2 regions of the Hymenobacter lutimineralis genome follow, and region 1 is predicted to be linked to the other one. Evidence: riboswitches for the same ligand, from Rfam matches in the RefSeq annotation. Region 1 holds a riboswitch; the other holds the start of a gene.
What was found. A riboswitch is a leader RNA that binds a small molecule or an ion and turns the genes downstream of it on or off. The one in region 1 is predicted to bind S-adenosylmethionine.
Positions count from the first base shown of each region.

Region 2: linked by a shared signal. The riboswitch ahead of FY528_RS03060 (O-acetylhomoserine aminocarboxypropyltransferase/cysteine synthase family protein) and the one ahead of FY528_RS08660 (amino acid permease) in region 1 are both predicted to bind S-adenosylmethionine.

Region 1 is NZ_VTHL01000007.1:84,398-89,670, forward strand. Features, by position in the region: gene FY528_RS08645 (hypothetical protein) at 1-183, shown strand, start outside; gene FY528_RS08650 (EcsC family protein) at 185-931, shown strand; gene FY528_RS08655 (DUF4890 domain-containing protein) at 1,099-1,563, opposite strand; SAM riboswitch class I at 1,877-1,969, shown strand; gene FY528_RS08660 (amino acid permease) at 2,264-3,718, shown strand; gene FY528_RS08665 (CPBP family intramembrane glutamic endopeptidase) at 3,839-4,714, shown strand; gene FY528_RS21740 (TSUP family transporter) at 4,804-5,273, opposite strand, start outside.
Region 2 is NZ_VTHL01000002.1:176,590-181,862, reverse strand. Features, by position in the region: gene FY528_RS03065 (homoserine O-acetyltransferase family protein) at 5-1,042, opposite strand; gene FY528_RS03060 (O-acetylhomoserine aminocarboxypropyltransferase/cysteine synthase family protein) at 1,265-2,647, opposite strand; SAM riboswitch class I at 3,022-3,135, opposite strand; gene FY528_RS03055 (LysM peptidoglycan-binding domain-containing protein) at 3,485-3,775, opposite strand; gene FY528_RS03050 (lipocalin family protein) at 4,005-4,421, shown strand; gene FY528_RS03045 (erythromycin esterase family protein) at 4,708-5,273, shown strand, end outside.

The DNA.
Region 1 (5,273 bases):
GGAAGGGTAAAGCCATTAATAACCATTGATCAGCAGGATTGGATACCAATAGATTTATGTTGGAGCGGTAGCCAAGTAGTGCTTTTAAAAGTAGTCCCGGCAGCAGTTGCCGAAAAGGAAGCGGGGCAGTTAGCAAGGTTGCCGGCAAGCAAATACAAGTACCTGCAACTTACGATACGATAGAATGCCTAGCCCCTACGACCATCAAGCCCTACCTGACTTTGAAGCTTGGCAGCAACGGATGCAGCGGAAGCCCACGCTGCTGGGCCGCCTTACCCGCCGGGTGCAAGCGCGACTCAACGCCCTGCTGCCCGAAAAGCTGCACAAGGCCCTCACCGTCGCCATCCAGAAAATGGTGCAGGGCGTGCTGTTCGGTTCTATGCACACCACCCGCAAGCCCCTGCCCGATACCGCTCTGGCCGAGCGCGAAGCCCTGGTGCGCACCCGCATCCGCTACTACCGCAACACAGCCGCCGCCGAAGGTGCCGCCACCGGCGCGGGCGGCTTCCTGCTCGGCCTCGCCGATTTTCCGCTGCTGCTCGGTCTCAAGCTCAAGCTCCTTTTCGACGTAGCCGCCCTCTACGGGCACGATGTACGCGACTTTTCCGAGCGGCTGTTCCTGCTGCACATCTTTCAGCTGGCCTTTAGCTCCCAGCACACCCGCAACGAAATCTACCAGCGCGTAGCTACCTGGGAAACCTACCGCCACACCCTGCCCACCGATGTCAACGAGTTCGACTGGCGCACCTTCCAGCAGGAGTACCGCGACTACATCGACCTAGCCAAGCTGGCCCAGCTCATTCCCGTCATCGGGGCGGCCGTGGGAGCGGTGGCCAACTACAAGCTGGTCGAGCAGCTCGGCGAAACTGCCATCAATTGCTACCGCCTGCGCTGGTTTGCGGCCGAGAAGGAACAAGAACGACTACCATAAATACGCGTCATGCTGAGCGTAGCCGAAGCATCTCGACCGCTTCGTTGCAATGGCAATTGATTAGTAAGAGGTAGAGATGCTTCGCCAAGCTCAGCATGACGGTCTATTAGGTCATAAAAAGGCCCCGGTGTTTCCGTCGGGGCCTTTTTTATGCGTGAACCAGCAGCTTAGCTTTTGCCTTGCTGAGGAGCCGCCATGTGCTGGCGGTGAGCTTTGCGCTTCTGCATCCGCTCGGCCTGCAGCTGGGTGTATTTGGCATACTGCTCGGCACTCAGGATTTGCTTAAGCTGCGCTTCGTAGCGCTGCTTGCTGGCTTTCATGGCCGCGTGGTGCTGCTTTTTGTCGGCAGGAGCGGGGGTGGTGCCGGCCTGGGCCTTGTGGGCCTGCATTTCCTGGAAACGGGCCAGGTGCAGCTGGCGAACCTGCGTAGTTTGAGCGGCCGAAAGGTTCAGCTTCTCGGCCATTTTCTTGGCGGCTTTGTCGGCGCGCTGCTCGGGCGTGAGGTTGGCTTTCTGGCCTTTATGGCCGCGGTGCATTTTAGCCGGTCCAGTTGGAGCCGAGGTGGTTTGGGCCGACGCTACGCCAGCGGAAAACGAGAAGGCAAGAAGGAGGACAAGAAGCTTTTTTTTCATGACGAGAGAAGAAGTGAATTGTACAACTGAGGAGAAGAAGCCCGCGTCCAGCTGAAACAGCAAAACCGGCTTCGATGGGGTGGTTTGCAACTCCGGTGCCAGTTTCGGCGAAATCAGGCTAAAACTCCTTCTGAAAAAATTTAAATTTTCGGGTTAAACTTTCACCCTGAATTATCATCGGGTAGAGCAGGATCTTGTTTAGCAGGGCATTACGTCCGGCCAAGGCTTGAAATTGCGACTGAGGTGGCGGTTTGCAGGCCGGAAATTCCGGGGCTACCTTTGCGGTATCAATTCTTTCTAGCCCGAAGGATTGTTTTTATACAGAGGCGCCGAGAGACAGGCTCGACGACGCGCCGGCAACCACCCGCACTCCGCGGAACGGTGCCAACTCCTGACCATATAAAAACAAGTTGCCGTGGACTTTTTGCCTCGCCGTACTGCTCTGCCTATCGTTTCTGCTGCCTTCGTGTGCCTGACTGGTGCTGCTGAGGCTTGTTGTAGCGCGCGGTGTTGTTGCTGAGCTAACCTGCCTGCGGGCCTGAGCTAGCCGTTGCCGGCTCCTTTCTCTGTTTTTCCTGTTGCGCAAATGCCCCGGTCGGATTAGACTGGCTGGGCTGGTCTGTTTTGCAGCTGCCAGAAACCAGGTTGCGCCATTTTCTTCACTTACCCGGGAAGCTCAGGCTTCTCGCCACCCCTGTTTATGCTTAAAAAGTCCCTGGAACTCCTGCGGCTGGAAGCCGCCGAAACCGGCGCGGGCACGCTCAAACGTACCCTCAACGGCTTCAACCTGATTGCCATCGGCATCGGGGTTATCATCGGTGCGGGTTTGTTTTCGCTAACGGGTATTGCGGCGGCCAACAACGCTGGTCCGGCCGTTACGCTTTCCTTCGTGGTAGCGGCCGTGGGCTGCGCCTTTTCCGCCCTGTGCTACGCCGAGTTTGCCGCCATGGTGCCGGTAGCTGGCTCGGCCTATACCTACGCTTACGCCACTATGGGCGAGTTGTTCGCCTGGATTATCGGCTGGGATTTGGTCCTGGAATACTCGGTGGGTGCTGCTACGGTGGCCATCAGCTGGTCGCAGTACCTACTCAAGTTTCTGAGCAAGTATGGCATTCATCTGCCCCCGCAGCTGGTGATGTCGCCGTTTGAAACGGCCGCGCTGGCCGATGGCAGCACCGTGCACGGCTTCGTGAACGTGCCCGCTATGCTCATCGTGCTGGCCATTACGCTCATCATCATCCGCGGTACCTCGGGCTCGGCCTGGTTCAACGCGCTGGTGGTGACGCTGAAGGTGGCTGTGGTGCTGGTGTTCATTGCCCTGGGCTGGCAGTACATCGATCCGGCCAACTACCAACCCTACATCCCGCAGAATACCGGTGTATTTGGGGAGTTTGGCTGGAGCGGCATTCTGCGCGGGGCGGGCGTGGTGTTCTTCGTGTTCATCGGCTTTGATATTGTGGCCACCATGGCCCAGGAAACCAAGAACCCCCAGCGCAATATGCCCATCGGCATCATCGGTTCTTTGCTCATTTGCACCGTGCTGTTCGTGCTCTTTGGCCACGTGATGACGGGCCTGGCCAACTACACCGAGTTCAAGAACAGCGCCGCGCCCGTGGCCATTGCCATCGAGAAAACGCCCTACGCCTGGCTTTCCTCGGCGGTTATTCTGGCCATCATCATCGGCTACACCTCCGTCATTCTGGTGGACTTACTAGGTCAGAGCCGGGTGTTTTTCTCCATGGCCAAGGACGGGCTGCTGCCCCCGGTTTTCGCCCGCATTCACGAGCGGTTCCGCACGCCCCTGCAGTCGAACCTGCTGCTCGGGCTGTTCATTGCTTTGTTCGCGGGCTTTGTGCCCATTTCGGTGGTAGGTGAGATGACGAGCATCGGCACGCTGCTGGCTTTCGTGATGGTGTGCGCGGGCGTGCTCATCATGCGCAAAAAAGAGCCCGACGCGCCCCGCGGCTTCCGCACCCCGCTGGTGCCACTAGTGCCCATTCTCGGCATCGTCACCTGCTTGGTTATGATGTTATCCTTACCCTGGGAAACGTGGCTGCGCCTGGCTGTGTGGCTGGCCATCGGACTGGCTATCTACTTCGGCTACGGCCGCAAGCACAGCAAGCTGGGGCAGCAAGCGGCGCAACGAGCGGGCTAAGCAAGCAGCTGAAGTGAATTGACAGCTACGGGCTGGGGTGAAAACCTCGGCCCGTTCTGTTTTATGCCGGGGCGCTACTTAGCTTTACTCCCGATTTAGTTTCACTTATCAGTTTATTGAATGGCAACAACTGTACTTGAGTCGCCGACCAAAGCCCGTAGGCCACCAGCTTACCCCACCATCAAAGAAAGCTGGGCGTTTCTGGGGTGGTATCTGCTCGTGATGCTGGGGGGCGGTATTCCCCTATTACTGCTCTGCGAAAAAGTCCTGCACCTTTCCCTGGCCTCCGGTCTGGTTATCATGACGGTAGTTGGTAATCTGGCCTTGCTGGGTATTATGCGCTGGCAGGCCGGCCGGCGCTGGCTGCCCATCAGGCTGCGCGGGCAGGAGCAAATGTGGCTGTACGTGGCGCTGCCTGTGCTGGTGCTGGCCATGCTTCTGGTGATTTCTCTCGTGGATTTGCTGCACCTGCCTAACAGGGCAGATAAAACGTTTAAAGACCTGGCGAAAAGCCCGATCTTGGCTTTTGTGAGCCTGTGTCTGATGGCGCCCATCCTGGAAGAGCTGCTGCTAAGAGGGGTTCTGCTGCGGGGGCTCCTGCGCAACTACCCCGGGCGGCCGTGGCTGGCTATTGGCTTATCAGCAGTGGTTTTCGGCCTTATCCACATCAACCCGGCGCAGGTAGTGGCTACAGCATTAATCGGCCTCGTGCTGGGGTGGCTCTACTACCGCACGCAGTCCCTGTGGCTGTGTATGGCCGGGCATGCCCTGAATAATCTGCTGGCTTTCGCGGGCATGATGAGTGGCAAGGAGCTGGAGGAAAAGTCGGCCGTGGAAGCCTTTAGCTCCTGGGGAGCATACCTCGGAGCGGTAGCACTAAGTGCGTTGGTGCTGTACTGGTTGCTGCGGCGGATTCAGCGTACCACAGTGCCTGCGAATTCGGCTTCCAATCCAGGAGAATCTGCGGGTGAAGTCACATTGCCGGAAGCTGGTTGATACGATACCCGATTATAGTTAAAAAGCCTCACCAAGAATTTGGTGAGGCTTTCTGCTGCGTGTTAGGTACGTCACGATGCGCTCTGCTTTTATAGAAACAGCTTGCGCAACGACCACAGGCTCCACACAATGACCATCAAGCCCACGCCCACGAACATCCAGCGCGTGGGAATACGGCCGGCGAGACGGGCAGCAAAGGGCGCGGCGGCAATGCCACCCACAATCAGCCCGAGGATAATCTGCCAGTGTGAAATGCCAATGGTGGCGAAAAACGTGAGGGCGCTGGCAAACGTGACGAAGAACTCCGTGACGCTCACCGAGCCGATAACGTACTGCGGCGTACGGCCCCCGGCAATGAGGGTGCTGGTGACCAACGGGCCCCAGCCACCGCCGCCAAACGAATCCAGGAAGCCCCCGGCGGCCGCCAGAAAGCCCAGCTTCTTGTGCTTTTTGCGCGGCCCGGGTTTGGAAAAGGCTTTTGAAATAATGCGAATTCCCAGCAGCAATAAGTACACGGCCAGGAAGGGCCGTACGTAGCTGCCGTAGGTTTCTCCGAATT
Region 2 (5,273 bases), on a different contig from region 1:
CCGGTTAATACACGGCGGTGCGCACGTGGAACTGCTCCAGAAGCTGGGTGATTTGCGCGGTTTCAATCAGGAAGCCGTCGTGGCCAAAGCCCGAGTCCATTTCCGCGTACACCGCCCCGGGAATATGGCGGGCGAGTAGCTGCTGTTCGGCGGGCGGAAACAGCACGTCGGAGCTAATGCCGATAACTAGCGTGCGTGCCTGGATGCCGGCCAGCACCGGGCCTAACTCTCCACCCCGCCCCCGGCCCAGGTGGTGCGTATCCATGGTGCGCGACAGGGCCACATAGGTATAGGCGTTAAAGCGTGCCACCAGCTTGTCGCCCTGGTATTGCTGGTAGGCGCTGGCCCGAAAATCGGTTAGCTGATCGTCGGTGGGTTCGGCTTGCGTTTGGCCGTAGGCTTGGTAGCTGCGGTAGCTGAGCAGGGCCGTGGCCCGGGCTGCCCGTAGTCCCGCTGCCCCACCCGTAGGCGAGGCCGTGTGGTAGGTGGCATCGGCGAAGATGGCCAGGCGCTGCGCCTCATTAAAGGCTATACCCCAGGGCGAGTGCCGCGCATTGGTGGCCAGCACCACTAGGTTGCTGAACAGGGAAGGTTGCTGCACGGCCCATTCCAAGGCCTGCTGCCCGCCCATCGACCCCCCAATCAGGGTGTGAATGTGCCGGATGCCCAGGTGCTGCCGAAGCTCCTCATGGGCCGCCACTAGGTCGCGAATGGTGAGCAGCGGAAACGCCTGGTACCACGGGCCTTCTCCCGGGGTGCGGGCATTTAGTGGGCCCGTACTGCCGTAGCAGGAACCCAGAATATTGGCGCACACAATGAAATGCTCCTCGGCATTGTAGTAGCAGCCCGGGCCAAACAAGCCGGGCCACCAAGCCAGCACATCGGAGTTGGCGGTCAGGGCGTGGCACACCCAAATGACGTTCGTGCCTTCAGCGTTCAGGCGGCCGTAGGTATGGTAGGCTATCTGAACGTGGGGAAGAAGTGCTCCGCTTTCCAGCGGCAGCGGATGAGGAAGAGTATATAGGTGTGGTTGGGAGGTCATATACGACGGTAACAAAAAGCCCCAGCCGGGGGCTGAACCAGCAAGTGCCGAAGGTAAGTAGCTTACCCACCACCTGCGGTTGCGAACTGCCAATTCAGCCCGAGCCGGGGTAAAGAAGCCGGCCGGTACGCGGGGTTGCGGCTTGTGTGCCGGTACTGCGGCAGAAAAGGCCAAAGCCCGGCTGCTCTATTCGGGCAGCCGGGCTTCTTCCTGTAAATAGACTTAGACCTCCAGTGGAGCCGCGTGCTCCGTTTCGGGCTCTGGCAGCAGCGTGCTGTCGGCACTTTCCAGGGGCGCGGCATTCTTCACCGCCTCAAACGCCTGGGCCAGATCAGCGCGGATGTCGTCGAAGTGCTCGATGCCCACTGACAGGCGGAGCAGCGTGGGCGTCACGCCTGCGGCCTGCTGCTCGGTTTCGGAGAGCTGCTGGTGCGTGGTAGCCGAGGGCTGGATGATCAGCGTTTTGGCGTCACCTACGTTGGCCAGGTGGCTAATGAGTTTCAGGCTGTCGATAAACTGCGTAGCCGTTTCCTTGGAGCCTTTGATGGCAAAGGTGAGCACCCCGCCGTAGCCGCGCTTCAGATATTTCTGGGCCAGGCCATGGTAAGGGCTGCTTTTCAGACCAGGGTAGTTCACGGCTTCTACCTGCGGGTGCTGCTCCAGCCACTCGGCAATCTTCAGCGCATTTTCTACGGTACGCTCTACGCGCAGGCTCAGGGTTTCGAGGCCAATGAGTAGCTGCCAGGCATTGAAAGGGCTTTGCGAGGGACCAAAGTCGCGCAGGCCTTCTACCCGGGCCCGGATGATGAAGGCAATGTTGCCAAAGGGGCCGTTCTTGCCGAATACGTCATTGAACACCAGGCCGTGGTAGCCCTCCGAGGGCTCCGTAAACTGGGGGTACTTGCCGTTGCCGAAGTCGTACTTGCCGCCATCCACAATCACCCCGCCAATGGAGGTGCCGTGGCCGCCAATCCATTTCGTGGCCGATTCTACCACAATGTGGGCGCCGTGCTCCAGGGGCCGGAACAGGTAGCCGCCCGCCCCAAAGGTATTGTCCACGATGAGTGGCAGGTCGTGCTTCTGCGCAATGGCGGCAATGGCTTCAAAGTCCGGCACGTTAAAGCTGGGGTTGCCGATGGTTTCCAAGTACAGGGCCTTGGTATTCTCGTCAATCAGCGCCTCGAAGCTTTCGGCTTTGTCGCCATCGGCAAAGCGCACTTCAATGCCCAGACGCTTGAAGGCTACTTTAAACTGGTTATAGGTGCCGCCGTACAGGAAGGAGGTAGAGACGAAGTTGTCGCCGGCCTGCAGAATGTTATTAAGCGCAATAAACTGGGCCGCCTGCCCCGAGGAAACGGCCAGCGCCGCTACTCCGCCCTCCAGCGCCGCAACGCGCTGCTCAAACACGTCGGTGGTAGGGTTCATCAACCGGGTGTAGATGTTGCCGAACTCCTTCAGGGCAAACAGATTGGCACCGTGTTCGGCATTTTTGAATACGTAGCTGGTGGTCTGGTACAGCGGCACGGCGCGGGCACCGGTGGTGGGGTCGGGCTGCTGGCCGGCGTGGAGTTGGAGCGTTTCGAACTGGAGGCTTTGCGTGGACATAGTTGTGGCTGATTTGAAGGCGGAGGGAAAAGAAACCGGGAGAGAAAGCAGGGAAAAAACGGGCTACGAAGACACGTAGCCGAACCCGTATCGAATCTGAAAAGCGGCTGATTAACAGCGGGTCAGGTTAGGCGATACTGCCACAGTGCGTTGAAAAGCGGCAACACTGGGCTGTGCAGGGCAGGGGGAAAGCTGAGGCCGGGAGGCTAGCAACAGCAACAACACGCGCCGCAACAGGGGCGCATTCGCATTCGCTCGGTAGTTGGGCCAAAGGGCGCCACGCGGAAACCCCAGGGCTGAGCGGCAAGTAAGGCAGCAGCCGGAGCGGTGGGGAAGGTAGAGGCGAAAGCGAAGGAGTTTTCCATGGTACTCGAAGGTTATATGCCCCGCCGCCGTAAGGCTGGTCGGGCAGGAATTGGCACCTTTCGCGCGGTCGAAGGTTGCCAGCGGGTCACGGAGCCTGTTCTCTCGCCGCTTCTGTATAAATCCTATGAAAACTACCCCGCCGCGAGCGAGGGAGTACCGGGTTGGTATTGCAAAGGTATAGCCATGAATTTGACATATGCAATAGCCCTTGAATTTTTTCTTCAAAAACGAAAAGACCGTGGGTAGCTGAAGTATTGACAGATAAAAAATTGATATTCAGTAAATACTGTTGAAATAGTGCCTTTTTGAAGATAGCAAGGCTTGCAAATTATATGGCTGATACAATAAGGTTACTGTAGCCTCTACAGTGGTTGGGGGATAAAGACAGCTGCTGGTTTAGCACGAAAAGCCAGCAAAAAAGCCACGCTTTGGGGCGTGGCTTTTTTGGATATTAACAGGAAGCCTTCTGGCTTACAGCTTAGGCAGCGTCAGCACTTGGCCTACTTCAATGTGGTCGGGGTTGGCGCCAATAGTGGCTTTGTTGGCATCGTAGATCTGGTGCCATTTGGCAGCGTCACCGTAGTGGTGCTTGGCAATTTTCGAGAGCGAGTCGCCGCTAACTACGGTGTAGGTGTCACCGGTAGCTGCGGTAGTTTGGTTGGCGTTGCCGAAGAAATCAGTATTGCCAGCGGGAGCGGGGTTCGTTACGGGAGTAACTGGCTTTTTTTCGCCTTTGTCGGAAAGGAAATCAAATAGTCCCATGGTGGTGCGAAAGTTTAAAGGTGTAGGGAGAAGTAACCGGCTATCAGGGAGATGCCTGCAGGGTTGCGCTTTCATACGCCGATCGGGGCAATTAGTTTTTGTACCGAGTGGGCGCAAACATCTTCTGCACCTGCGCCGTAAGAGGGGCACAAGTGGCTGGTTGGCTATATAGTGCCAGTTAGCTGCTTACCCTGAACTCTCTCCGTTCACCAACTCCCTATTCTTTCCGATGAAAAATCAAACCAACCCATTCCGCTACCTGGCCGCTTTGCTGGTGCTGGTCGCCTTGTTTGCCTCGTCCTGTGGTAGCAAAGAAGGCAAAGTTGAGGGCGTAAACATGCTCTACGGCACCGACAGCAAAGTCTGGAAAACCGACAAGGAGCTGAGCGCCACTGGCGACAAAGTAGCCCAGACGGATGCCCAGGAAGACGAACGAATTACGTTCTACGCCAACGGTCAGTACAACATGGCCTCGCCCGCGGGCAGCACGGCCGGCAAATACACTTTCGACCAGGGAACCAATAAAATCACGATGACGCCCGATGGCGGTGCCCAAAGCAACACCTTTGACGTAGTAACCTTGACCGACGACAAGCTTACGCTGAAGAGCCCCGCGGGGGCCGAGCTGCGCCTCGAAAAAGAATAACCTTTGCTGCCAGGTTTAAAAAAGCAGTCTGAAAAACTCGAAAAAGCCCTTCTGCCTCGTGCGGAAGGGCTTTTTTGATATATGGCCGTGCGCCATGCAGCTTTTACCCCGTCGGATGGCTCACCTAAGCAAGCCAACTCGGCACCACTTGGTAGCTTACGGCGCATTAGCTTTTATTCCCTGGCCTTCTACGCCCAATCATTACCTCTACCGCTGGCTGCTAACCTTGCTGTGTAGTACCATTGCCACGATTTGCGGAGCGCAAACTGTTCCCGCCAGCTCGGCAATGGCTGCGCACCCCATTCGCAGCATTAGTCCTACAGATACCGACTTCGGTGACCTAGAATTTTTGCGCCAGGAAATAGGCGGCGCCCGGGGAGTTATGCTGGGGGAGCCCACCCACGGCGAAGGCAACGTGTTTGAGGCCAAAGTCCGGCTGCTACAGTTTCTGCAGGCGCGCTTGGGCTTCACCACGGTGGCTTTTGAAAGTGGCTTTTATGAGCTTGATAGAGCTCAGCGGGCTATGGAGGCCGGTACTTCGGCCGCTGAAGCCATCGACAACAGCGTGTTTGGCGTGTGGACCAGCACCCGCGAATTTCGGGAGGTGCTACCGCTGCTAGGGCCCGGTAAACTAAAAGTAGCCGGGTTCGACTACCAGCTGAGCGGAGCTTACCAGGAGGAACTGCTGGAAGAGCTGGAAATGTTGCTCAAACCCGAAAAAGGAGCCGACGGCATTGCCTACGACTACCTCGACGAGTGCCTGAGCATGATGGGGGAGCATTTCCTGTTTCCGCCTTCTCACCAGATTCAACTCTTCGATCTGCAGCTGGGCAAAGCCCGCCGTTTGTTGGA